Regions from separate parts of the Mycobacterium sp. NGS18 genome, predicted to be linked through region 1. Evidence: riboswitches for the same ligand, from Rfam matches in the RefSeq annotation. Region 1 holds a riboswitch; each other region holds the start of a gene.
What was found. Region 1 has a riboswitch for cobalamin ahead of AC5Y31_RS18150 (magnesium chelatase subunit D family protein). Riboswitches for the same ligand answer to the same signal wherever they lie in the genome.
Positions count from the first base shown of each region.

Region 2: it holds a riboswitch for cobalamin, as region 1 does, so the genes downstream of both, AC5Y31_RS17385 (PPE family protein) here and AC5Y31_RS18150 (magnesium chelatase subunit D family protein) in region 1, are expected to answer to the same signal.
Region 3: it holds a riboswitch for cobalamin, as region 1 does, so the genes downstream of both, AC5Y31_RS17360 (cobaltochelatase subunit CobN) here and AC5Y31_RS18150 (magnesium chelatase subunit D family protein) in region 1, are expected to answer to the same signal.
Region 4: it holds a riboswitch for cobalamin, as region 1 does, so the genes downstream of both, metE (5-methyltetrahydropteroyltriglutamate--homocysteine S-methyltransferase) here and AC5Y31_RS18150 (magnesium chelatase subunit D family protein) in region 1, are expected to answer to the same signal.

Region 1 covers NZ_JCALEC010000011.1:2,999-8,959, reverse strand. The annotation lists gene cobM (precorrin-4 C(11)-methyltransferase) at 1-159, shown strand, start outside; gene cbiE (precorrin-6y C5,15-methyltransferase (decarboxylating) subunit CbiE) at 145-1,350, opposite strand; gene AC5Y31_RS18155 (dienelactone hydrolase family protein) at 1,353-2,150, opposite strand; cobalamin riboswitch at 2,174-2,310, shown strand; gene AC5Y31_RS18150 (magnesium chelatase subunit D family protein) at 2,332-4,299, shown strand; gene cobO (cob(I)yrinic acid a,c-diamide adenosyltransferase) at 4,299-4,913, shown strand; gene cobBC (bifunctional hydrogenobyrinic acid a,c-diamide synthase/histidinol phosphate aminotransferase CobBC) at 4,907-5,961, shown strand, end outside.
Region 2 covers NZ_JCALEC010000010.1:13,941-19,901, reverse strand. The annotation lists gene AC5Y31_RS17395 (NADP-dependent isocitrate dehydrogenase) at 1-2,117, shown strand, start outside; gene AC5Y31_RS17390 (PPE domain-containing protein) at 2,418-4,031, shown strand; cobalamin riboswitch at 4,026-4,209, shown strand; gene AC5Y31_RS17385 (PPE family protein) at 4,243-5,961, shown strand; gene AC5Y31_RS17380 (DUF7676 family protein) at 5,958-5,961, opposite strand, start outside.
Region 3 covers NZ_JCALEC010000010.1:6,131-12,091, reverse strand. The annotation lists gene AC5Y31_RS17375 (ATP-binding cassette domain-containing protein) at 1-456, opposite strand, end outside; gene AC5Y31_RS17370 (FecCD family ABC transporter permease) at 567-1,595, opposite strand; gene AC5Y31_RS17365 (ABC transporter substrate-binding protein) at 1,592-2,791, opposite strand; cobalamin riboswitch at 2,829-3,007, opposite strand; cobalamin riboswitch at 3,027-3,147, shown strand; gene AC5Y31_RS17360 (cobaltochelatase subunit CobN) at 3,180-5,961, shown strand, end outside.
Region 4 covers NZ_JCALEC010000006.1:65,802-71,762, forward strand. The annotation lists gene AC5Y31_RS13390 (crotonase/enoyl-CoA hydratase family protein) at 1-219, opposite strand, end outside; gene metE (5-methyltetrahydropteroyltriglutamate--homocysteine S-methyltransferase) at 327-2,603, opposite strand; cobalamin riboswitch at 2,737-2,935, opposite strand; gene AC5Y31_RS13400 (NAD(P)H-binding protein) at 2,997-3,770, opposite strand; gene AC5Y31_RS13405 (LLM class flavin-dependent oxidoreductase) at 3,879-4,865, shown strand; gene AC5Y31_RS13410 (NAD(P)H-dependent amine dehydrogenase family protein) at 4,862-5,932, shown strand; gene AC5Y31_RS13415 (mycofactocin-coupled SDR family oxidoreductase) at 5,935-5,961, opposite strand, start outside.

The DNA.
Region 1 (5,961 bases):
CGCGGCACCGTCGCCGACATCGCCGATGCGGTCGAGGCGGCCGGGATGCGTTCGGCCGCGGTGATTCTCGTCGGGCGGGCCCTTGCGGACCGCCCCGACCCGTGTGGCGGCGAGAGCCATCTCTACGACGCGGCGCGAGACCGGTCAGGGCAGGGTTAGCGCCCACTGCGTGACGGCGCGGGCGGGTCTCCAGCCGGTGAACGCACCGAGCGGGGCGGCGTGTTCGACCTGGATACGGGTCAGCTCGCCGCCGTGCTCGGCGTAGGCCGCCGCCAGCTGCGCCTCGGTTTCCAGCGTGACAGCGTGGGCGACCAGTCGCCCGCCGGGCCGCAGCGCGACCAGGCAGGCGTCGAGCACCCCGGGCCGGCTCAGCCCGCCGCCGACGAAGACGGCATCCGGGCGGGAGAGGCCTGCCAGCGCCGTCGGGGCCGTGTCGCAGACGACGCGCAGTGCAGGGACGCCGAGGTTGCGAGCGTTGGCCGAGACCCGCTGCGCCCGAGTCTGTTCCGCCTCGACAGCGATGGTCCGGCAGCTCGGGTGGGCGCGCATCCATTCGATGCCGACGGATCCGGCGCCCGCGCCGACGTCCCACAGCAACTGTCCGGGCGCCGGTGCCAGTCGCGCCAGCGCGGCGGCCCGCAGGTCGCGTTTGGTGAGCTGCCCGTCGTGGTCGTAGGCCTGATCAGGTAAACCGGGCACCCATCCCCAGCCGGTCGGCAGCGGGCCGCCCAGCTCCAGGGCGACGATGTTGAGCCGCGGCACCGGGCCTTCTAAGGTCTCGGCGGTGCTGTCCAGCCGTGACTCGGCGTCGCCGCCCAGGTCACCGAGCACCGTCATCCGGCTTGCCCCGTAGCCGCGCGCGACCAGCAGGGCCGCCAGCTGCGCGGGCGTCGTCTCATCGGCAGAGAGCACCAGCACCCGCCGGCCCGGCGCGAGCTCGCGCAGCACCGCGTGGACGTCGCCGACCCTGATGACCGCGGCCGACTCGGCCGACCAGCCCAGCCGGGCCCGGGCCAGCGTCACCGAGGAGACCGCCGGGACCACCGCGACCCGCTCGGCGCCCAGCAGCTCGATCAGCGTGCTGCCCACCCCGGACAGCAGCGGATCACCGGAGGCCAGCGCAACCACCTGCCGGCCGGCCAGGCCGTCGACCAGCGCCGGCAACCCGGCCCGTAGCGGCGACGGCCAATCGTGGCGCTGCTGACCGGGTGATTCCGGCAGCATCGCCAGGTGGCGCGGCGCACCGATAACGGCATCGGCGGCCAGCACCCTCTCCCGCGCGGGTTCTGTCAGCCCGGCCCAGCCGTCGGCGCCGATACCGAGGACCACCAGGCGTTCGGCGGTGGGCACAGCTATGTCAACCGTTCGGTGAGGAACTGCACCACCCGCTTGCGCGCCTCGTAGGCGGGGTGCCCGTCGACCTCGCGGACCTGGTCGGTGAGCACCGAGTGCGCCATCCGGGACAGCCCGTCCGGATTGCCCGGCGAGGAGTCGATCTCGATCACCTCGAACGCGTCCCCGAGCCGGGCCTTCAGCGTCGCGAAGCGGTCACCGGGGGCCATCTTGTCCTCGCTGAACCGCAAGCCAAGCGCGCACAGCCCGTCGTTGGCGGCGCGGTCGGCGATCATCCCCAGCTCGACCTCGGAGAGCCCCGGATCGCGGCGCTGTTTGAGCGTCAGCGGGATCGGTACGGACGGCTGGCTGAGCACCGGCGCCAGCACGGCGTCGTCGACGGCGGCCGCCAGCGCAAAACCGCCGGTGAAGCACTGGCCGATCACCCCGACGCCTTTGCCGGGCGTCTTCTCGTTGAGGTCGCGGGCCAGCGCCCGCAGGAACTGGGTGACCGGACGTTGCTTGTCGGTGGCGAACGCGGCGAACTCCCGGGTCACGCAGGCACGGGCGATCGTGCTCAGCGCGTAGCCGGGTGTGATCGCCTTACCGGGTTGGCCGAATAATGACGGGATCGCCACGGTGAAGCCGTTGTCCACCAGGTGGTTTCCCAATCCGAGCACGCCGGGGTGCACTCCCGGGATCTCCGGTATCAGTACCACCCCGGGGCCACGCCCCTTGCGGTACACGTCGTGGGTGAAACCGCCGCCGGTGAACGGCGCTGGGACCCAGCCGGTCAGGTCTGCTTCGGGTGCAGTCATCTCTGAGTGTCCTTTCGGTTGGTGTTAGGGTATCGGCGCGAAGTGCCAGGGAAGTCGGTGTGACTCCGACGCAGGCCCGCTACGGTGTTCCGCGGCGCATTCCCGCTGATTGGGAAGCGCTTCGGTCAGTCCGAATACCGGCTTCGCGTTGCCAACACCGGGCATCACGAGCGGAGCCTCAATGCAACAGCTGTACCCCTTCCCTGCCGTCCTCGGCGGCGACCCGGACGCCCCGGGCGGCCTCGACGACATGGCGCTGGCGCTTGTCCTGAGCGCGATCTCCCCCAGCATCGGCGGCGTACTCATCCGCGGCGAGAAGGGCACCGCCAAGTCGACGCTGGTACGCGCGCTGGCCCAGGTGCTGCCGCCTATCGACGTGGTCGCCGACGACCGGTTCTCCTCCGATCCCGCCGAGGCCAACCCGCTGTCCCCCGACGGCCCGTTCCCCGCCGACGCCGCCGTGCAGACCCGCCCGGTGCGGCTGGTGGAGTTGCCGGTCGGCGCCACGGAGGACCGGGTGGTGGGGTCGATCCACCTGGAGCGGGCGCTGGGTGCCGGCGTGGTGGAGTTCGAGCCGGGGCTGCTGGCCCGGGCCAACCGCGGCATCCTCTACGTCGACGAGGTCAATCTGCTCGCCGACCACCTGGTGGACCTGCTGCTGGACGCGGCCGCGATGGGGCGACTGACCGTCGAACGCGACTCGGTGTCGGTCACCCACGCGGCACGCTTCGTGATCGTCGGGACGATGAACCCCGAGGAGGGCGAGCTGCGCCCACAGCTGCTCGACCGATTCGGGCTGACCGTTGAGGTTTCCGCGCCGCGCGATCCGGCGGTGCGCGCCGAGGCGGTACGCCGACGGTTGGCCTTCGACGCCGATCCCGAGGGTTTCGCGGCCGGGTACGCCGCGGCCGAGGAGCGGCTGCGCGCCCGGATTCACACTGCGCAGCAGCTGCTTTCGCGGGTGCTGCTCACCGACGCCGCGCTGGTCAAGATCGGCGAGATCTGCGCGGCGTTCGATGTGGACGGCCTGCGCGGCGACATCGTCTGCGCCCGCACCGCGGTCGCGCATGCGGCATGGCAGGGCCGCGACGCGGTCAACGTCGAGGATCTGCGGGTCGCCGCCCGGCTGGCGCTGCCGCATCGGCGGCGGCGCAAGCCGTTCGACGCCCCCGGTCTCGATGAAGCCGAACTCGACGAGCTGCTGCCTCAGGAGGATTCCGGTCCCGAGCCCGAGCCGGATCCGGACGGCCCACCGGAGGGCGGGAACGACGCCCCGCCACCCCCGGATGCGGGCGGGCCGGCGCCGGGTGGGTCCGGCTCCACCTCGACCGTCGGATCCGATTCCCCTTACCGCGCACGGTTTTTCACCGTCGACGGGGTCGGCGCGGGCCGCGCCGGGCGGCGCAGCCGGGCCCGCACCAGTTCCGGACGCCGGGTGGGCGCCACCGCCGCCGGCGCCACGGGCGGGCTGCACCTGCTGGAGACGCTGCGGGCCGCCGCGCCACATCAGGGCGCCCGCGGCCGGGTGGACGGCCGGATGATCCTGCAGGCCGGCGATCTACGCCGTGCCGTCCGGGAGGGCCGGGAGGCCAACCTGGTGCTGTTCGTGGTGGACACCTCCGGGTCGATGGCCGCCGCCGAGCGGATGCGGCACGTCAAGACCGCGATCTTGTCCTTGCTGCTGGACGCCTACCGGCGCCGGGACCGGGTGGCGGTGGTGACGTTTCGCGATACACGGGCCGAAGTGGTGCTGCCTGCGACCGGGTCGGTGGAGATCGCCGCGGTGCGCCTGGACGAGTTGCCCGCCGGCGGCCGCACCCCGCTGGCCGAGGGCCTGCTCGAAGCCGCCGAGCTGATCCGCCGGGAACGGCTACGCGAACCGGCGTGTCGCCCGCTGCTGGTGGTGCTGACCGACGGTCGGGCCACCGCCGGCGCCGATCCGGTCGAGCGGTCCCGCCAGGCCGCCGGACTGCTCGCATCACAGGGCTTTTCGGCGGTGGTGGTGGATTGCGAGAACGGCCGGATGCGGCTCGGGTTGGCACGCTCCCTGGCTGAGCGGCTGCGGGCCGAATACGTCCCGCTGCCGCAGGTGAGTGCCGAGGCGCTGACCGACATCGTTCGCGATGCCACCGGAAAGGGAGCTGCCTGATGCCGCAAGGACAACCGTTGACGGTGCCCGACGACAACCTGACCACCCGCCAGCGCCGCAACCGGCCGCTGCTGATGGTGCACACCGGCGACGGCAAGGGCAAGTCCACCGCCGCGTTCGGATTGGCGCTGCGCGGCTGGAATCAGGGCTTTCGGATCGGGGTGTTCCAGTTCGTGAAGTCCGCGAAATGGCGGGTCGGCGAGCAGGCGGTGCTGGAACGGCTCGGCGCCCTGCACGACGAGACCGGTGAGGGCGGCTCGGTGCAGTGGCACAAGATGGGTTCGGGCTGGTCGTGGAGCCGCAAATCCGGCAGCACCGAGGATCACGCCGGCGACGCACTGGCCGGCTGGACCGAGATCAAGCGCCGCCTTGCCGAGCAGACCCATGACCTCTACGTCCTCGACGAGTTCACCTACCCGATCGACTGGGGATGGGTGGACGTCGACGACGTGGTCGAGACGCTGCGCTCCCGGCCCGGCCACCAGCACGTCGTTATCACCGGCCGTCGCGCCCATCCGCGGCTGGTCGAGGCCGCCGACCTGGTCACCGAGATGACCAAGATCAAGCACCCGATGGACGCCGGCCAGAAGGGCCAGCGCGGGATCGAATGGTAAGTCTCCCCCGGATCGTGGTGGCCGCGCCCGCATCCGGGCACGGTAAGACCACCGTGGCGGTCGGGCTGATGGCGGCGCTAGCCGCACGCGAGCTGACCGTCAGCGGGCACAAGGTCGGCCCGGACTACATCGACCCGGGCTATCACGCCCTGGCCACCGGGCGCCCGGCCCGCAACCTGGATCCGGTGCTGGTCGGCACCGAGCGGATCGTGCCGCTGCTGCTGCATGGTGCTTCTGGCGCCGAGATCGCCGTGATCGAGGGCGTGATGGGGCTTTTCGACGGCCGGCTCGGCGCTGACGGCGAGGCCTCCACCGCTCACGTCGCGGCGTTGACCGCGTCCCCGGTGTTGCTGGTCGTCGACATCTCGCACGCGTCGCGCACCCACGCGGCGGTGGTGGCGGGCCTGGCCGGCTACGCCCCGGACGTGCGGGTGGCCGGCGTGATCCTCAACCAGGCCGGCAGCACCCGGCACGCCGATGAAGTCGTCGCCGCGTTGCGCCCCACCGGCATTCCGGTTCTGGGGGTGCTGCCCCGCGATGCGGGCGTGCGGGCCCCGTCTCGGCATCTCGGGCTGGTGCCGGCCGCCGAACGCGACGAGTCCGGTGCGATGCTCGACCGCCTGGCCGGGCTGATCGCGCAGCAGGTGGATCTCGACGCGGTGGTTGCCGTGGCGCGTCAGGCACCGGATCTGGTTGGCGCCGTGTGGGATCCGGCTGCGGAGGTGTGCGCCGGCTCTTCGGGCGCTCGCCCGGTGGTCGCTGTCGCCGGGGGGCGGGCCTTCACGTTCGGCTACACCGAGGCCTTCGAGCTGCTGCGCGCCGCGGGCTGCGAGGTAGTGCGCTTCGACCCGCTCACCGACTCCGGCCTGCCGGCCGGCACCGCGGGCATCTATCTGGGTGGCGGGTTCCCGGAGGTCTACGCCGCCGAGCTGGCCGCCAACACCGCGCTGGCCGGTGCGCTGCGGGCGGCGATCGCCGCGGGGGTGCCGACCGTCGCCGAATGCGGCGGGTTGGCCTACCTGTGCCGCAGTGTCGGCGAGGTGCCCGG
Region 2 (5,961 bases), on a different contig from region 1:
AGCCCAGTGACATCTCGCTGGCGGCGCGCATCCTGGCCCAGTTCCCCGACGTCCTGACCGAGGCCCAGCAGGTGCCCGACAACCTCGCCGAACTCGGTCGGCTCACCCACCTGCCCGACACCACGATCATCAAGCTGCCCAACATCAGCGCCTCGGTGCCGCAGCTGGTCGCCGCCATCAGGGAACTGCAGGGCAAGGGATTCAACCTGCCGGACTATCCCGAGGACCCGAAGACCGACGACGAGCGCGACATTCACGACCGCTACGCCAAGTGCCTGGGCAGCGCGGTGAACCCGGTTCTGCGGGAAGGCAACTCGGACCGGCGCGCACCCAAGGCGGTCAAGGAGTACGCGCGCAAGCACCCGCACAGCATGGGCGAGTGGTCGATGGCGTCGCGCACGCATGTGGCCACCATGCGCGGCGGTGACTTCTACCACGGCGAGAAGTCGATGACGCTGGACCGCGACCGCGACATCAAGATGGAGCTGAAGACCAAGAGCGGCAAGACGATTGTGCTCAAGGAGAAGGTGCCGCTGCTGGCCGGCGACATCATCGACTCGATGTTCATGAGTGTGGCCGCGCTGCGCGAGTTCTACGAAGCGGAGATGGAGGACGCCCGCAAGACCGGCGTGATGTTCTCCCTGCACGTCAAGGCGACCATGATGAAGGTCAGCCACCCGATCGTGTTCGGTCACGCCATCAAGGTGTTCTACAAGGACGCATTCGCCAAGCACCAGAAGCTCTTCGACGACTTGGGTGTCAACGTCAACAACGGCCTGTCCGACCTCTACAGCAAGATCGAGACGCTGCCGGCCTCGCAACGCGAGGAGATCATCGAGGACATGCACGCCTGCCACGAGCATCGCCCCGAGCTGGCGATGGTGGATTCGGCCAACGGCATCACCAACTTCCACTCACCCTCGGATGTGATCGTGGACGCCTCGATGCCGGCGATGATCCGGGCCGGCGGCAAGATGTACGGCGCCGACGGGCGGCAGAAGGACACCAAGGCCGTCAACCCCGAGTCGACCTTCGCCCGCATCTATCAGGAGCTGATCAACTTCTGCAAGACGCACGGCCAATTCGACCCGGCCACCATGGGAACCGTGCCCAACGTCGGGTTGATGGCGCAGAAGGCCGAGGAGTACGGCAGCCACGACAAGACGTTCGAGGTGCCCGAGGCCGGTGTCGCCGACATCGTCGATTTGGCCACCGGTGAGGTGCTGCTGACCCAGAACGTGGAAGCCGGCGACATCTGGCGGCTGTGCCGGGTCACCGACGCCGCCATCCAGGACTGGGTGAAGCTGGCCGTCCAGCGGGCCCGGGCCTCGGGCATGACGGTGGTGTTCTGGCTCGACACCGAGCGTCCGCACGAGGCGGAGCTGCGCAAGAAGGTCAAGGCCTACCTGGCCGAGAGCGACACCGAGGGCCTGGAGATCCAGATCATGCCGCAGGTGTGGGCCATGCGCTACACCCTGGAGCGGCTGATCCGCGGCCAGGACACCATCGCCGCCACCGGCAACATCCTGCGCGACTACCTCACCGACCTGTTCCCGATTCTGGAGCTGGGCACCAGCGCCAAGATGCTGTCGATCGTGCCGCTGATGGCCGGCGGCGGCATGTATGAAACCGGCGCGGGCGGTTCGGCGCCCAAGCACGTCAAGCAGCTGGTGGAGGAGAACCACCTGCGCTGGGACTCGCTCGGCGAATTCCTGGCGCTGGCAGCCAGTTTCGACGACCTGGGCGTCAAGGCCGACAATGTGGGCGCCAAGGTCCTGGGGGCGACGCTGGACGCGGCGATCGGCAAACTGCTCGACGCCAACAAGAGCCCGTCGCGCAAGACCGGTGAGCTGGACAACCGCGGCAGCCAGTACTTCCTCGCCAAATACTGGGCGGAGGAACTCGCCGCGCAGACCGAGGTCCCCGAGCTGGCCAAGCACTTCGCCGCGGTGGCCGACGCCCTCGACAAGAACCAGGACGTCATTCTCGACGAGCTGACCGTGGTGCAGGGCAAGCCGGTGGACATCGGCGGCTACTACGCGCCGGACTACGACATGACGGCGGCGGTGATGCGGCCCAGCCCGACGCTGAACGCCGCGATCGACGGCAAGGCCTGACACGCCCTCCCCGCGAACGTGAAGACAATTTCACGCTCGGCGGGTTTTGCTAACGCGCGACGTGCGACAATGCGCCGGTAAGGCGATGACGATGTAGGAAGCCGGTGCGAATCCGGCGGTTCAGCGAGGCTCGTCGGAGTTGGCCCCAAGGGTCGGCGAAGGCGAGCCGAAGCTGGGACCGCCGCTTCAATTCCGGAGCGGTCCCGCCACTGTGATCGGGCGTGAATTCACCCCGAGAGCCAGATACTCACGTCGTCGCATCCTGCGATTCGGGGCGGGGACCCCAGAGAGCTGGCAACCGTGACGACGCCGATTTGGATAGCGTCTCCACCGGAAGTCCATTCCACATTGCTGTCGGCCGGCCCCGGTCCCGGTCCGCTGTTGGCGTCGGCGGCGGCGTGGATCGCGCTGAGCACCGAGTACGCCGAGATTGCCGACGAACTGGCGGGGCTGCTGGCTGCGGTGCAGACCGGGGCGTGGCAGGGCCCGTCCGCTGAGGCGTATGTGGCGGCCAATGCGCCGTATCTGGCCTGGCTGATCCAGGCCGGTGCCGCCGGGGCGGCGATGGCCGCGCAGCAGCAGACCGCGGCGACCGCCTACAGCAGCGCATTGGCGGCGATGCCGACGCTGGCGGAGCTGGCGGCCAATCACGCCACCCACGCGGTGCTGGTGGGCACCAACTTCTTCGGTGTCAACACCATCCCGATCGCGCTGAATGAGGCCGACTACGGCCGGATGTGGTTCCAGGCCGCCGCGGTGATGTCCACCTATCAGGCTGTCGCCGGAGGGGCGGTGGCATCGAGTCCGCAGACGGTGGCGGCGCCGCAGATCGTCAAGGCCGAATCGGCCGACGCCAGCCAACCGCAGCTGCCGCCGGACCGGCAGAACGACATCATGGAGTGGCTGCAGAACAGCGGCTACACCGATTTCTACAACAATGTGTTGCAGCCGATGATCAACGAACTGGCGGCCAACCCTTACTTCCAGTCGATTTTCGCCGGCTTCGATCCCTGGCTGCCCGTCCTGGGCAACCCGCTGAGCTTCTTCAGCCCCTACAACATCGCGTTCGCGCTGGGCTACCCGATGGACTTCGGGTCGTTCGCCGCCTACCTGTCGCAGACGTTCGCCTTCATCGCCGCCGACCTCACCGCGGCGTTCGCCTCCGGCAACCCGGGCACCATCGCCGCGACGCTGTTGTTCACCGCCGTGGAGGCGATCGGCACCATCATCACCGACGTGATCGCCCTGCTCAAAACGCTGCTGGAGCAGGCCCTCGTGCTGATCCCGGTCATGCTGCCGATGATGACCGCGGCGCTGGCGCCGCTGGCCGTGGCGCCGCTGGCCGGGCTGGCGGGGCTGTCCGGTCTGGCCGCCCTGCACGCCGTGCCGGTGCCGCTGATCCCGGCGCCGCCGCCGTTCGCCGGTCTGACGGTGGCGCCCACGCCACCGGTCCCGGCGCCCGCCCCGGCTCCTGCCCCGGCCCCGGCCCCCGCGCCGGCCCCGGCGCCTGCCGCGCCGGGGGCGCCACCGCCGCCGCCCGCCCCGCCGCTGACCCCGGTGGACGGCATGTCGTCGATGTACCTGGTTGCCGGCCTGGGCCAGCAGGCCCGTCGCGCGGCGGGCACCAGCGCCTGCCGCCGCAAAGCGCCCGAGCCCGACGCCGCCGAGGTGCCCGCCCCGGCGGCCGCCGCAGAGGAGCCGGCCAAGGCCCGCCGGCGCCGCAAGGCGAAGGCCGACATGCTGGGCCGCGGTTATGAATACATGGATCTGGAAGACGCCGCGAGCGCTGCGGGCCCGGCGGACGTGCTGCCCAGCGGACTCACCGCCCTGGCCGGGGATGCGTTCGGCGGCGGCGCCATCATCCCGATGACGCCGGGCACCTGGACCCGGGCGCAGCGCGAGCAGATGCCTTGACGCGTGCGATAATGCGCCGGTAAGGCAACGACGGTGCAGGAAGCCGGTGTAAATCCGGCACGGTCCCGCCACTGTGATCGGGGAGCGACCCTCAACAGCCACGGCTCTTTGCGGAGTTGGAAGGCGAGGCGAGCGTTGATCCGAGAGTCAGGACACTCACGTCGTCGCATCCTGCGACCCGGGGCGGTGTACCCCGAGAGAGCTGATCACTTTGACCGCGCCTATCTGGGTGGCGTCGCCTCCTGAGATCCATTCGTCCCTGTTGTCCGCCGGTCCCGGTGCCGGCCCGCTGCTTGCCTCCGCGGCGGCTTGGACCTCGTTATCCGTTGAGTACGCGGCGATCGCCGACGAACTGACCACACTGTTGGCCGCTGTCCAGGCCGGCGCGTGGCAGGGCCCGTCGGCAGAGTCGTTCATGGCCGCCAACGCGCCGTACCTGGCGTGGTTGGTGCGCGCCGGGGGTGATGCGGCCGCTACCGCCGTCCAGCAGCAGACCGCGGCCGCCGCCTACAGCAGCGCACTGGCAGCGATGCCGACGATGGCCGAACTGGCGGCCAACCATGTCACCCACGCGGTGCTGGTGGGCACCAATTTCTTTGGCGTCAACACGATTCCGATCGCGCTGAACGAAGCCGACTACGCCCGGATGTGGGCGCAGGCCGCCACCGTGATGACCGCCTACCAGGCGACAGCGGCCACCGCGGTGGCATCGACGCCGCAGACCGAACCGGCGCCCGCGGTGCTCAAGACGGCGGGAAGCGCCGATGCGACTCCGCCCCAGCCGCCGCAGTGGTTCCTCGACTTCGCGAAATGGCTCGAAGGACTCGTCCCCAGCCCGCCTTATCCCGACAGCGGCCAATACCCGCTGTATGCGGAGTTGTTGGCGTTCTTCGAGAAGATCGGGTTCACCGACATCGCCGACCCGCTGGCCCAGTGGTTCGCCAGCCTCTCCGGATCGTCGTGGCTGCCGCCGGCCGGGGTACCGGGATCGTGGTTGGGCTGGACCGGCAATCCGCTGAGCTACCTCAATCCGGCGTACCTGGCCTACATCCTGTCGGTGCCGCTGGATCCGGGTTCCTACATCGCGTTCACCAGCATCGTGATCATCGACGACCTGCTGGCGATCATGTACACGGCCCTGTTCAACCCGCAGGGCCTCGGTCTGGTCATCCCGTTGGCCATGGTCGAGATCGTCGGCGCCACAATCGGTAACACGGTCCAGGCGCTCAACTACCTGCTCACCCAGACGGTGCTGATCCCGGCGCTGCTGCCGGTGCTGGCCGGCTCGGCCGTGCTGGCTCCGGCGGGAGTACTCGGCGGCCTGGGGATCGGGGCGATGGCGCACCACCTGGCTGCCGCGGTCCCGCCGCCCCCGGCTCCGCCGCCCTCACCCGCACTGGCGATGGCCCAGCCGCCGGCGCCTGCACCGGCCCCCGCGCCGGCTCCGGCTCCGGCTCCGGCTCCGGCGCCCGCTGCGGCGCCGGCTGTGACCGCCGCTCCGCCGCCCGGAGCGCCGCCGCCGACCCCGGCGGGCCCGCCGTCGGTGACCATGCCGGCCTACATGTACCTGGTCGGCGGCCTGGACATGGGTGCGCGACGGGCCTCGGGGACCGGCGCCCGCAAGAAGTCGGTGCCGAAACCGGACAGCGCCGACGTTCCGGCAGCCGAGGCGGCGGAACAGGCTGCGCCCCAGCGGCGTCGGCGCAAGGCGAAGGTCGGCATGTTGGGGCGCGGGCACGAGTACATGGATCTCGAGCCCGAGCCGGCTATGGCGACTGCTTCGCAGCGGGGCGCCGGCGGCTTCGCCGGCGGATCGCACCGGGTGGCCGGCGCTCGCCCGGCCGGACTGACCGCGCTGGCCGACGACGGGTTCGGCGGCGGCGCGGTCAGCCCGATGATGCCCAACACCTGGCCGGGTGACCCGGGTTAG
Region 3 (5,961 bases), on a different contig from region 1:
CAGTTCGACTGCCGGCCGCGCGGCCAGATGCTCGGCGCCGGTCGCGGCCAGCGCCCAGTCGATAATCTCGTCGTCCTCGGGGCGCAGCCGGGACCCCAGCCCCAGGTGCGGGATGCGGCCCAGCCCCACCAGCGCCCGCGCTGACAGCAGGCCCGGGTCGATCCGCTCGGTCAACACCACCGCCACCCGGCGGGCCAGCTCGTCGCGCGGCAACCCGGTCAGGTCGGCGCCGTCGAGCAGCACCCTGCCGCCGAGTGCCGGCTGCAGCCCGGCCAGCGTGCGGATCAGGGTCGACTTGCCGGCGCCGTTGGGGCCGATCAGCACGGTCAGCTCACCGCGACGGGCCTGCGCTGCCAGTCCGGTTGCCACGGTGGTGGATCGGCGCCGGTTGCGGTAGCCGATTGCCAGGTCGGCCAGCTCAACCGCCGCCGGGGACGGCATGAGGTCCGGGTTCATGCGGCGGTCCCAGCTTCGCCTCTCCTCCGTCGAGCCTCGCTGAACCGCCGGGATCATGCGGCGGTCCCAGCTTCGCCTCTCCTCCGTCGAGCCTCGCTGAACCGCCGGGTTCATGACGGCATCCCCGAGCCGCGGCGGGCCCGCAGCAGCACCGTGATCACGACCGGCGCTCCCACCAGCGCGGTGACGGCATTGACGGGGATAACCAGGTTGCTGGCGGGCACCTGGCTGACGATGCCGCACGCCAGCGCGGCGACCGCACCCAGCAACACCACCGTCGGCAGCACCACGCGGTGGTCGGAGGTGCTGACGGCGATGCGGGCCACGTGCGGCACCACCAGGCCGAGGAAGGCGATCGGCCCGCAGAACGCGGTCGTCACGCCCGCCAGCAACGACGCCGAGGCGACCGTGACGATGCGGGCGCGATGCACGTTGATTCCCATTGTGGCCGCGTAACTTTCGCCGAGCAGCAGGGCGTTGAGCGGCCGGATCGTCATCGCCGCGGTAACCAGACCGACGGCCACCAGCGGCAGCAGCAACCGCAGGTCGGCCCAGCCGGTGCCGGCGAAGCTGCCCAGGCCCCACAGCAGGTACTGCTGCACCCGCTGCGGGTCGGAATACACCAGCGCCAGACTCACCAGTGCGGTGCTGGCCGCGCCGATCATCACTCCGATCAGCAGCAGCGTCGCCGCCGAGCGGGTCCAGCGTGACAGCACCAGCACCAACGTCAGCATCGCCGCGGCGCCCAGCGCTGCCGCGGTGACCTCCCCGGCGCGGCTGGCGCCGGCGGTGCTGAAACCCGCCGCACCGCCGGCCAGCACCACCAGCGCCACCCCCAGGCTGGCCCCGGAGCTGACCCCGAGGATGTAGGGGTCGGCCAGGGTGTTGCGGAAGAGGGTCTGCAGCTGCAGGCCGGCGACCCCGAGTGCGGCACCGGCGGCCAGCGCGGTGAGCACCCGCGGCAACCGCATGTTCGTCACGATCACCTGCCAGCGCGGGTCCGACGGTTCGGCGCCGAACAGCACGCGGACGGTGTCGGCCAGCGGCACCCGCACCGGGCCGAGCGCCAGACCGAGCAGGGCCAGCACCACGACGGCGGCGGCCAGCCCGGCCAGCACCAGTGTCGTACGCGCCTTCATCGGTGCACCTGCCGGTAGAACTCGAAAGTGTGGTTCGGGGCCTGCTCCGAGTGCAGGATCGCGACCAGGTCGGCCAGCAGCAGATCCGGTCTGGCGGTGCCGCGTTCCCAGTAGGTGTTGCCCCCCGCTGGGGTGATCGCCTTCGTGGCCGACCACACCTGCCCGGTGCGCACCGCGGTCAATTCGCCGTACCGGCTGTCCCGCGCCACCGCGTCGTCGACCGTTTTCCAGTCGTCGGTGACCAGCCATAGCGGCGCGCTTCCCGCGCGGGCGTAGACCGATTCGAAATTCAACTGCCGGTTCTCGGCGCCGCCGTCGGTCAGCCAGGGGTAGGTGCCGCCGGCGTCGGCGACCAGACGGCCGGCGTAGCTGGCCCCGGTGGGCATGGACCAGCTGCCCGAATACATGGTGCCGACCAACACGTCGACGGGCTTGGCCCGCGCGGCCTGCGCGGCCAGTGCGCGGTAGCGGTCGCGGATGGACTCATACACCTGCGCGGCCTGCCGTTCGGTGCCGGTCAGCGCGGCGAACACCTTGATCCATTCGGCCCGGCCCAGCGGGGTGGGCTCCAGCCATTCGGCGTCGGCGAGCACCGGGATGCCGGCCTGGCGTAGCTTGGGATGCCCGGGGTCGTCCATGCCCTCGGTGACTAGCACGTCGGGCCCGGCGGCCAGCACGGTTTCGATGTTGACCTGCCCTCCCGGGGCGTAGCCGACGGTTTCGTCGGCGTCGATGCGCTTGCGGATCTGCGGGTCGGCCACCGCGGCGGGGTTCGCCACCCCGGTGACCACCCCGGCCCGGTCGAGCTCGGTGATCATCGCCAGATGCGTCGTCGAACCCGAGTACAGGCTGTGCACCGGGACGGTGATCTGTTGGGCGCGGGCCAGTTCGCCGGTCAGCGCCGGGGCCGGGGCACCGCAGCGCACCAAGACATACGAGACCGGTTTGCCGCCGAGGTAGGGCCGGTGCACGGTCAGCACCTGGTAGCTGCGGTGGTAGTCGAGGCGGAAGTTGGTGGCCTCGGACAGCGTCGATTTGTCCGGAAAGTAGTCGGTGTGCGGGTCGAAGTCGGTGATGCAGTCCTGCCGGGCCGCCCCGTGGGTCGCGTGATTGGCCGAGCAGCCGACCAGCCCTGGGGCCAACGTCAGGGCCAGCGCTATGACCAGCGCAGGGACTACCCGCAGTGCACGGGACATGGGCGTGCATCAGCTTCCTCGGGGTACACCGCCCCGGTTCGCAGGACGCGATGACGTGAGTCTCCTGGCTCTCGGATCACTGTTCGCCTCGCCTTCCAGCCCCACCGGTTGCGGGCCGTGGCTGATGAGGGTCACTCCCCGATGACAGTGGCGGGACCGCACCGGATTCACACCGGCTTCCTCACTGTGTTGTCATCGCCTTACCGGCGACATTCTTGCACGGCGCTCTGCGCTAGGCTGGCCGCCGTCTCGTGGTGTCAGGAACCCGGTGGAATTCCGGGGCGGTTCCGCCACTGTGAGGGGCGCTGACAGGCACAGCTCCCCGAGCCAGATACGGCTGCGGGACATCCGACGACGAGGGGCGCGAACCCCTCAGGAGGCCCGGCTTATGCGGCGCATTGCGCTTCTGTCCACATCCGACACCGACCTGCTGTCCGCACGCGCCAGCGGGGCGGCCTACCGGCTGGGCAACCCGGCGCGCCAGGAGATCGAACCGCTGATCGATGGCGGCGTTGATGTCGTGGTGCTGCGCATCCTGGGTTCCTCGGCGGAGATCGCCGACGAACTGAAGTTGCTGCGCGCGACCGGTCTGCCGCTGGTGGTGCTCGGCGGGGAGCGCTCGCCCAACGCCGAGCTGATGGAGTGCTCGACGGTTCCGATCGGGCTGGCGGCCCAAGCGCACGCTTATCTCGCCGAGGGCGGGCCGGCCAACCTCGCCCAGCTGCACGCCTTCCTGTGCGACACGGTGCTTTTGACCGGGGAGGGTTTCGAGGAGCCGGCGGTGGTCCCGGAATGGGGGTATGGGTCTCGGGAGCCGGTTGAGGCACCCGATGCGGTGCGGGTCGGTGTGCTCTACTACCGGGCCCACGAGGTCAGCGGCAACGCGGGATTCGCGCACGCGCTGGCCGACGCGATCGATGCCACCGGCCGGGCGGTCGGGGTGCCGATCTTCGCCGCATCGCTGCGCAACGCCCCCGACGAGTTGTTCGCGGCATTGGGAACACTGGACGCGGTGGTGGTCTGCATGCTGGCGGCCGGCGGGGCGATCAACGCGACCGCGACCGTCAGCGCCGGCGACGACGACGGTGCGTGGGACATCGAAAAGATTGCCGCGCTGGACATTCCGGTCTTCCAGGGGTTGTGCTTGGCCTCGTCGCAGGCGGACTGGGCGGCCAACGACGACGGCGTCACCCCGCTGGATTCGGCCACCCAGATCGCGATCCCGGAATTCGACGGCCGGATCATCACCGTGCCGTTCTCGTTCAAGGAGATCGACGACGACGGGCTGCCGCACTACGCCGCCGACGCCGAACGCTGCGCCCGGGTGGCCGGTGTGGTGGTCAATCACGCTGTGTTACGGCGCATTCCGAACAGTCAGAAGAAGCTGGCGCTGGTGCTGTCGGCCTATCCGACCAAGCACTCCCGGGTCGGCAACGCGGTCGGTCTGGACACTCCGGCGTCGGCGGTGCGGCTGCTGCACCGGCTGGCCGACGCGGAGTATGACGTCGGCGACGGTTTCGGGGTACTGGGCATTGCTGACGAAACCGAGGCGGGGGATCGGCTGATCCACACCCTGATCGAGGCGGGCGGCCAGGATGAGGACTGGCTGACCGCGGTGCAGCTGACCGAGGCGCAGGTGCGGGTCACCGCGCAGCAGTACGCGCAGTGGACCGCGGAGCTGCCGGACTCGCTGCGCGAGGAGATGGCGCGGGCGTGGGGCCCCGCGCCGGGCAAGCTGTTCGTCAACGAGGCCGGCGAGATCGTGCTGGCCGCACTGCGATCCGGCAACATCGTGCTGATGATCCAGCCGCCGCGCGGCTTCGGGGAGAACCCGGTGGCGATCTATCATGACCCGGAGCTGCCACCCAGCCACCACTACCTGGCCGCATACCGTTGGCTGGCACACGGCTTCGGCGCGCACGCGGTGATCCACCTGGGCAAGCACGGCTCGATGGAATGGCTGCCCGGCAAGACCGCGGCGCTCTCTTCCGCGTGCGCGACCGACGCCATGATCGCCGACCTGCCGCTGATCTACCCGTTCCTGGTCAACGACCCGGGCGAGGGCGCGCAAGCCAAACGCCGCGCGCACGCCACCATCGTCGATCACCTGATCCCGCCGATGGCGCGCGCGGAGTCCTACGGCGACATCGCGCGGCTGGAGCAGTTGCTCGACGAGTACGGCAATATCGCCACCATGGATCCGGGCAAGCTGCCGGCGATCCGCGGCGAGATCTGGAATCTGATGCGCGCCGCGGAGATGCACCGCGATCTGGGCCTGGACGAGCGGCCCGAGGACGAGGAGTTCGACGACTTCCTGCTGCACGTCGACGGCTGGCTCTGCGAGATCAAGGACGCCCAGATCCGCGACGGGCTGCACGTGCTCGGCGGTGCCCCGACCGGTCCCGAGCGGGTGAACCTGGTGCTGGCGATCCTGCGCGCCCCGCAGGTGTGGGGCGGAGTGGACCACGCGGTGCCCGGGCTGCGGGCCGCGCTCGGCCTGAAAGACGACGCGGCGGGTTCGGCGGTCGATGAGATCGAGGAGCGCGCCCGGCACCTGGTCGAAGCCATGGAGTCGGCCGGCTGGGAGGCCGGAGCGGCCGATTCGCTGCATCCCGATCCCGAGGTACGCCGGGTGCTGAGATTCGCTGCCACCGAGGTGGTTCCGCGGCTGGCGGGTACGGCGGCCGAGCTGGACTCGGTGCTGCATGCGCTGGCCGGTGGCTTCGTGCGCCCAGGGCCATCCGGGTCGCCGCTGCGCGGCCTGGTCAACGTGCTGCCCACCGGACGCAACTTCTACACCGTCGACCCGCGGGCGGTGCCGTCGCGGCTGGCCTGGCAGACCGGGCAGGCGATGGCGGACTCGCTGGTGCGGCGCTACCTCGATGACACCGGCCGCTACCCGGAGTCGGTGGGATTGTCGGTGTGGGGCACCTCGGCGATGCGCACGTCAGGCGACGATGTCGCCGAAGTGCTGGCGCTGCTCGGGGTGCGGCCCGACTGGGACGAGGCCTCCCGGCGGGTGTCCGGGCTCGAGGTGATCTCGACCGAAGAGCTCGGCCGGCCCAGAATTGATGTGACGGTGCGGATCTCGGGCTTCTTCCGAGACGCCTTCCCGCACGTGGTGACCATGCTCGACGACGCCGTGCAGATGGTGGCGACCCTCGATGAGC
Region 4 (5,961 bases), on a different contig from region 1:
CACGTTGCCCGAGCTGGACAGGTCCATGCCCGCGCAGAACGCCCGCCCCTCACCGGTGACGATCACCGCGCGGACGCCGTCGTCGTCGTTGACCTCGACGAAGGTGCGCTCCAGCTCCTCGGCCATCTCGACGGTGAAGGCGTTGAGGTTGTCCGGTCGGTTCAGGTACACGGTGAGGATGCCGTCTTCGACCTCGTGGCGGATCGTGTTGAAGTCCATGGCTCGAGACTAGCGACGGTCCCGATCTGAGCCGCGAGCAGACGCGAAAGCCCCTAAAACCGGCCGGAAAAAGGGGCTTTCACGTCTGCTCGCGCAGAGGGACGGACCTAGACTCCGGCGCGGGCCTGCTTGGCCGCGGCGACCAGGTTGGCCAGCGAGGCGGTCACTTCATCGGTCTTGCGGGTCTTCAGGCCGCAGTCCGGGTTCACCCAGAGTCGTTGCGCTGGAACCGCGTCAAGGGCTTCCCGCAGCGAGGTGGCCATCTCGTCGGTGCTGGGCACCCGTGGCGAGTGGATGTCGTAGACGCCCGGCCCCACCCCGTTGGAGAAGCCGATCGCGTTGAGGTCGTCGAGCACCTCCATGTGCGAGCGTGCCGCCTCGAGGGAGGTGACGTCGGCGTCGAGGTCGGCGATCGCACCGATCACCTCGCCGAACTCCGAGTAGCACAGGTGGGTGTGGATCTGGGTCGCGTCGCTCACCCCCGACGTCGACAGCCGGAAGGCGCCGACCGCCCAGTTCAGGTAGGCGTCCTGGTCGGCCTTGCGTAGCGGCAGTAACTCGCGCAGCGCGGGCTCATCGACCTGGATCACCGCGATGCCGGCTTTCTCCAGATCCACGGTCTCGTCGCGGATGGCCAGCGCCACCTGGTTGGCGGTGTCGGCCAGCGGCTGGTCGTCGCGGACGAACGACCACGCCAGGATGGTCACCGGGCCGGTGAGCATGCCCTTGACCGGCTTGTCGGTCAGTGACTGGGCGTAGGTGGCCCACTCCACCGTCATCGGATGCGGACGGAAGACGTCGCCGAAGAGCACCGGCGGCCGCACGCACCGGCTGCCGTAGGACTGCACCCAGCCGTTGGCGGTGGCGAAGAAGCCCTCCAGTTGCTCGGCGAAGTACTGCACCATGTCGTTGCGCTCCGGCTCGCCGTGCACCAACACGTCGAGGCCCAGCTGCTCCTGCAGTTTGATGACATCGGCGATCTCGGCCTTCATCCGGCGGGTGTACTCGCCCCTGTCGATCTCACCGGCGAGCAGCGCGGCCCGGGCCTTGCGGATGTCGACGGTCTGCGGGAACGACCCGATGGTGGTGGTCGGCAGCGGCGGCAGATGCAGCCGCTCGTCCTGAGCGGCACGCCGGGCCTCGGCGCTGCCGCGGTGCGCGCCGGCCGCGGTGATCGTCGCGATCCGGCCACGCACGTCGGCGTTGTTCAGCCGCGGGTCGGACTTGCGCGAGGCCACCGCGGCCTGGGATGCGGCGATCTCGTCGGCTACGGCGTCGCGGCCCTCGGCCAGGGCCCGAGACAAGACGGCCACTTCGGTCACCTTCTCGGCGCCGAATGCCAGCCAGCTGCGCAGGTTGTCGTCCAGCGCCGAATCGGCCTCATACGCCAGCGAGTAGGGGACATGCAGCGTCGAGCACGACGTGGATACCGCCACCGCAGCCGCCGACCCCCGCACGGTCGCCAGCTTCGCCAGCGCGGCCTCCAGGTCGGTGCGCCAGATGTTGCGGCCGTCGACGACACCGGCGACCAGGGTCTTGGAGGCCAACTCCGGAACTGCGGCCACCGAGTCCACCGAGCCGTAGACCAGGTCCACGCCGATCGCCTCGACCGGGGTCCGGGCCAGCGCGGCCAGCGCACCGCCCGGGTCGCCGAAGTAGGTGGCGACGAAGATCGCCGGCCGGCCCGCCACACCGGCGAGGCGGCTGTAGACCTGTTCGGCCAGCGCCGGGGCGTCCGGGGCGCCGTCCGTCACCAACACCGGCTCGTCGATCTGCACCCACTCGGCCCCGGCTTCGGCCAGCTTGGAAAGCAGCTCGGCGTAGACGTCGGTCAGCTCGTCGAGGCGGAAGATCGGCGCCGGCGCACCGTCGACCGCCTTGCTCAGCTGCAGGAAGGTGATGGGACCGATGATCACCGGGCGAGCCGGAACCCCTTGCTCGGCAGCCTCTTTGAACTCAGCGAGCACCTTGGCCGGATTCAGCGCGAACTTGGTGTCCGGGCCGATCTCCGGAACGATGTAGTGGTAGTTGGTGTCGAACCACTTCGTCATCTCCAGCGGGGCGATCTCGGAGTTGCCCCGTGCGGCGGCAAAGTAACGGTCCAGCTCGTCGGCCACCCCGGCGACCCGCTGCGGGAGCGCACCGAGCAGCACCGCGGTGTCGAGCATCTGGTCGTAATAGGAGAACGTGTTCACCGGCACCGAGTCCAGACCAGCGGCGACCAACTGTGCCCAGGTGTCGCGGCGCAGGCCGGCAGCGACCTTCTTCAGTTCGTCTTGTCCTATCCGGCCGGCCCAGTAACTCTCGGTGGCGCGCTTGAGTTCGCGGCGCGGCCCGATTCGCGGAGATCCGAGAACGGTGGCGGTAAAGGGTTGAACGGTCACGATGCGATCCTTTGATCCAGAGGGTGGGTCTCCGCCGGCGGTCGTCCAGCCAATCCGGTTCCGTGCAATTTAACGCACTATAACGCTGAAAAACCAGACGCCCATTCCGCGAGGCGTTGATCCGCCGGGCGCGGCGCGCTCGACACAACAGGCACGTCTTCGGACTCGCAGGCGCGCACCGGGGTGCTCCTAGTGGCCGTCGCTTCCCAGTCGCGGGCGAACCCCTGACCAGTGCCTTTGACGGCGGTCGTTCCTGCATACCGCTGCGGGACAGTCCCGGACTCTCACCGGGTTCCCTCTCGCGCTCCACGGAAAACCGCGTCGCGCTCGATGCCAACGGCGCCACTACTACCGGCGATGTCGGCAAACCAGTTGCGTGGTCGACGTTACCCGTCAATCGCCCTGAAGGGCTGCCAGAGCCTCCGGGATGGGCGCCTGCCCGTCGTTGAACTCGATGGTGCGGCGAATCGTCGAGGTGCCGGTCAGGCAGGTCGCGGTCACCAGCGCGACATTGCCCCGGGACACCTCACCTTTGCCGGTGTGCGGGCCGATATCGATCCGGCCGGTCGCCGGCTCCAGGGTCAGCCGACTCGGCCCCAGCACCGTCCAGTCCAGATCGGTAGCCCGCAGATGGGCGTCGGCGGCCGCCTTGGCCTGCGCGTACGGGTAGAACGGATCGTCTTCCGCCACGCCGTGATCAGGACCGGCGCCGAAGTAGGACACCATCACAAAGCGCCGGATGCCGGCTTGCGCGGCGGCGTCGATGGTGCGGATGGCGGCGTCGCGGTCGACGGCGTAGGTGCGGGCCGGGTCGCCACCACCGGCGCCGGCGGAGAACACCACCGCATCGTGGCCGGCCAACAGGTCGGCCAGCGCGGCGGTGTCGAGTTGCTCGATGTCGGCCACCACCGGAATCGCCCCCGTCACCGCGACCTCCTCGGAGTGGTCGGGATTGCGGAACACCGAACTGACCTCGTGGCCGGGTTCATGCGGCGGTCCCAGCTTCGCCTCTCCTTCGTCGAGCCTCGCTGAACCGCTCGGTTCATGCGGCGGTCCCAGCTTCGCCTCTCCTTCGTCGAGCCTCGCTGAACCGCCGGGTTCGGTCAGGATGCGGCTGAGTAGCAGGGCGACCTTGCCGTGGCCGCCGATGATCACAATGCGCGCCATGGCTTCGACCGTACATGTGGCCGGCGTACGGCGCGCTCGGTCCGTTCATGGGTATGAGAACAAATATTAGGTTATAGTCGGCCGGACGCCCGAAGGAGTTGCCGGCACATGTTCACGCTTCGCTTCGACATGCGGGCGCCGGTGTCGGCTGCACCCCGCGCTGAGCTGTACGCCGCGGCCATCGAAATGTGCGCCTGGGCCGAGACCCGCGGTGCGATCGCCGCGGTGCTGTCCGAGCATCACGGCACCGAGGACAATCACCTGCCGTCGCCACTGGTGCTGGCTACGGCCATCGCCGCCCGCACCGAGGCATTGAGGATCATGCTCGCCGCGGTGGTCCTGCCGTTCTGGGATCCGGTCCGGCTGGCCGAAGACATGAGCGTGCTCGACATCATCAGCAATGGGCGCGTCGCCTATGCCTTCGGACTCGGTCACCGCGCGCAGGAGTACGAGCACTTCGGCATCGAAATCGGCACCCGCGGAACGCTGGCCGATGAGAAGTTGAGCCTGCTGCTGGCGCTGTTGCGCGGTGAGCCGGTCCGCTATGAGGGCCGCCGAATCCATGTGACCCCGGCCGGTGTGACACCGGGTGGCCCGCACATCATGATCGCCGGCGGCAGCGCGGCGGCGGCCGTCCGTGCCGCCCGGCACGGTCTGGGATTTCTCGCTCAGGCGAATCCGGCTGGCCTGAAAGATTTTTACGAATCGCAGTGCCGGGAGCACGGCCATGAGCCTGGTCCGGCCCAGTTCCCCGAGCCTGACGCGCCGACGACCGTCTTCGTTGCAGACGACGTGGATAAGGCTTGGGGCGAACTCGGACCGTACCTGCTCCACGATGCCGTCACCGCCGCCGGCTACCGGCACGGAGATGAGAGCGTAGCGAGCATCTCGCGGGCCGCCAGCGTGACGGAACTGCGGGAAGCACCCGGGCCGTACCGCATCTTCACCATCGGGGAGGCCGTCGAGCAGCTGCGGTCCGGTCGCAGCCTGCCGCTGCTTCCGCTGTGCGGCGGGCTTCCGCCCACCCTTGCCTGGCCCTATCTGGAACATGCAGTGGCAGCCGTTGGGCGCGCGAACTCGGAGGGGAAAGCATGAATCGGAAAACCCGCGTCGTGGTGTGGTCAACCGGCGGTGTCGGCTCCATTGCGATCGACGCGATCCGGCACCGGCCCGATATGGAACTCGTTGGGGTCTGGGTGCATTCGACCGAGAAGGCGGGCCGTGATGCCGGCGAACTCGCCGGTGGCACCGCGCTCGGGGTGGCGGCGACCGGTGACGCCGATGCGCTGATCCGACTGCGGCCGGACTGCGTCGTGTATGCCGCGAGCGGACCGGACCGCGACGCTGCAGCGGTGCCCGACTATCTGCGGCTGCTGGAGGCAGGGATCAACGTCGTCTCGACGTCGTCGACCAGCCTGGTGTATCCGCCGAGCTACTTTCATCCCGAGTGGCGCGAACAGCTACAGGCGGCGGCCAAGGCCGGTGCCGCGTCGTTCTACGTGTCCGGGGTCTTTCCGGGCTTCGGCTCCGATCAGCTCGCCCTGATGCTGGCTACTCAGTCCAAGTCGATTCGCACGCTGACGGTGCGCGAGATCGCGCTCAACGACCACTACCCGGTTGCCGACGTCATGATGGATGGGATGGGATTCGGCCGGCCGCTGGACTTCGAGCCGATGCTGAGCACCCCGGGCTTCATCGAGATGGCTTGGAGCGCACCGATTCACCTGATGGCGCAGGGTCTGGGCGCGCAAGTCGAGGAGATCCGCGGTTCGCTGGACCGGCGGGTCACACGTCGCGATATCGAAGTGGCCTTCGGGACTATCGCGGCCGGGACGTGCGGCGCGGTGTGCACCCGGGCGGTCGGCGTCGTCGACGGACGGGAGGCCATCGTGGTCGAGCACATCATCCGGATGGCCCGCGACGTCGCACCGGACTGGTTGGCCTCGGACTGTGACGCCACCTATCGGGTGGACATCGACGGCGATCCCGACATCCACTGCGCGATGACCCTGGGTGACGCAGCAGGTCACGGTGCCGGCCGGGGCGCGATGGCGGCGACCGCGATGCGCGTCGTCAATGCGGTGCCTTATGTGGTGGACGCGGGTCCGGGGCTGCTGAGTTCGCTGGATCTGCCGATCACGTTGCCCCGCCACGCATTCTGAGGTTATCCACCTGGCCCGTTGGGCCACTT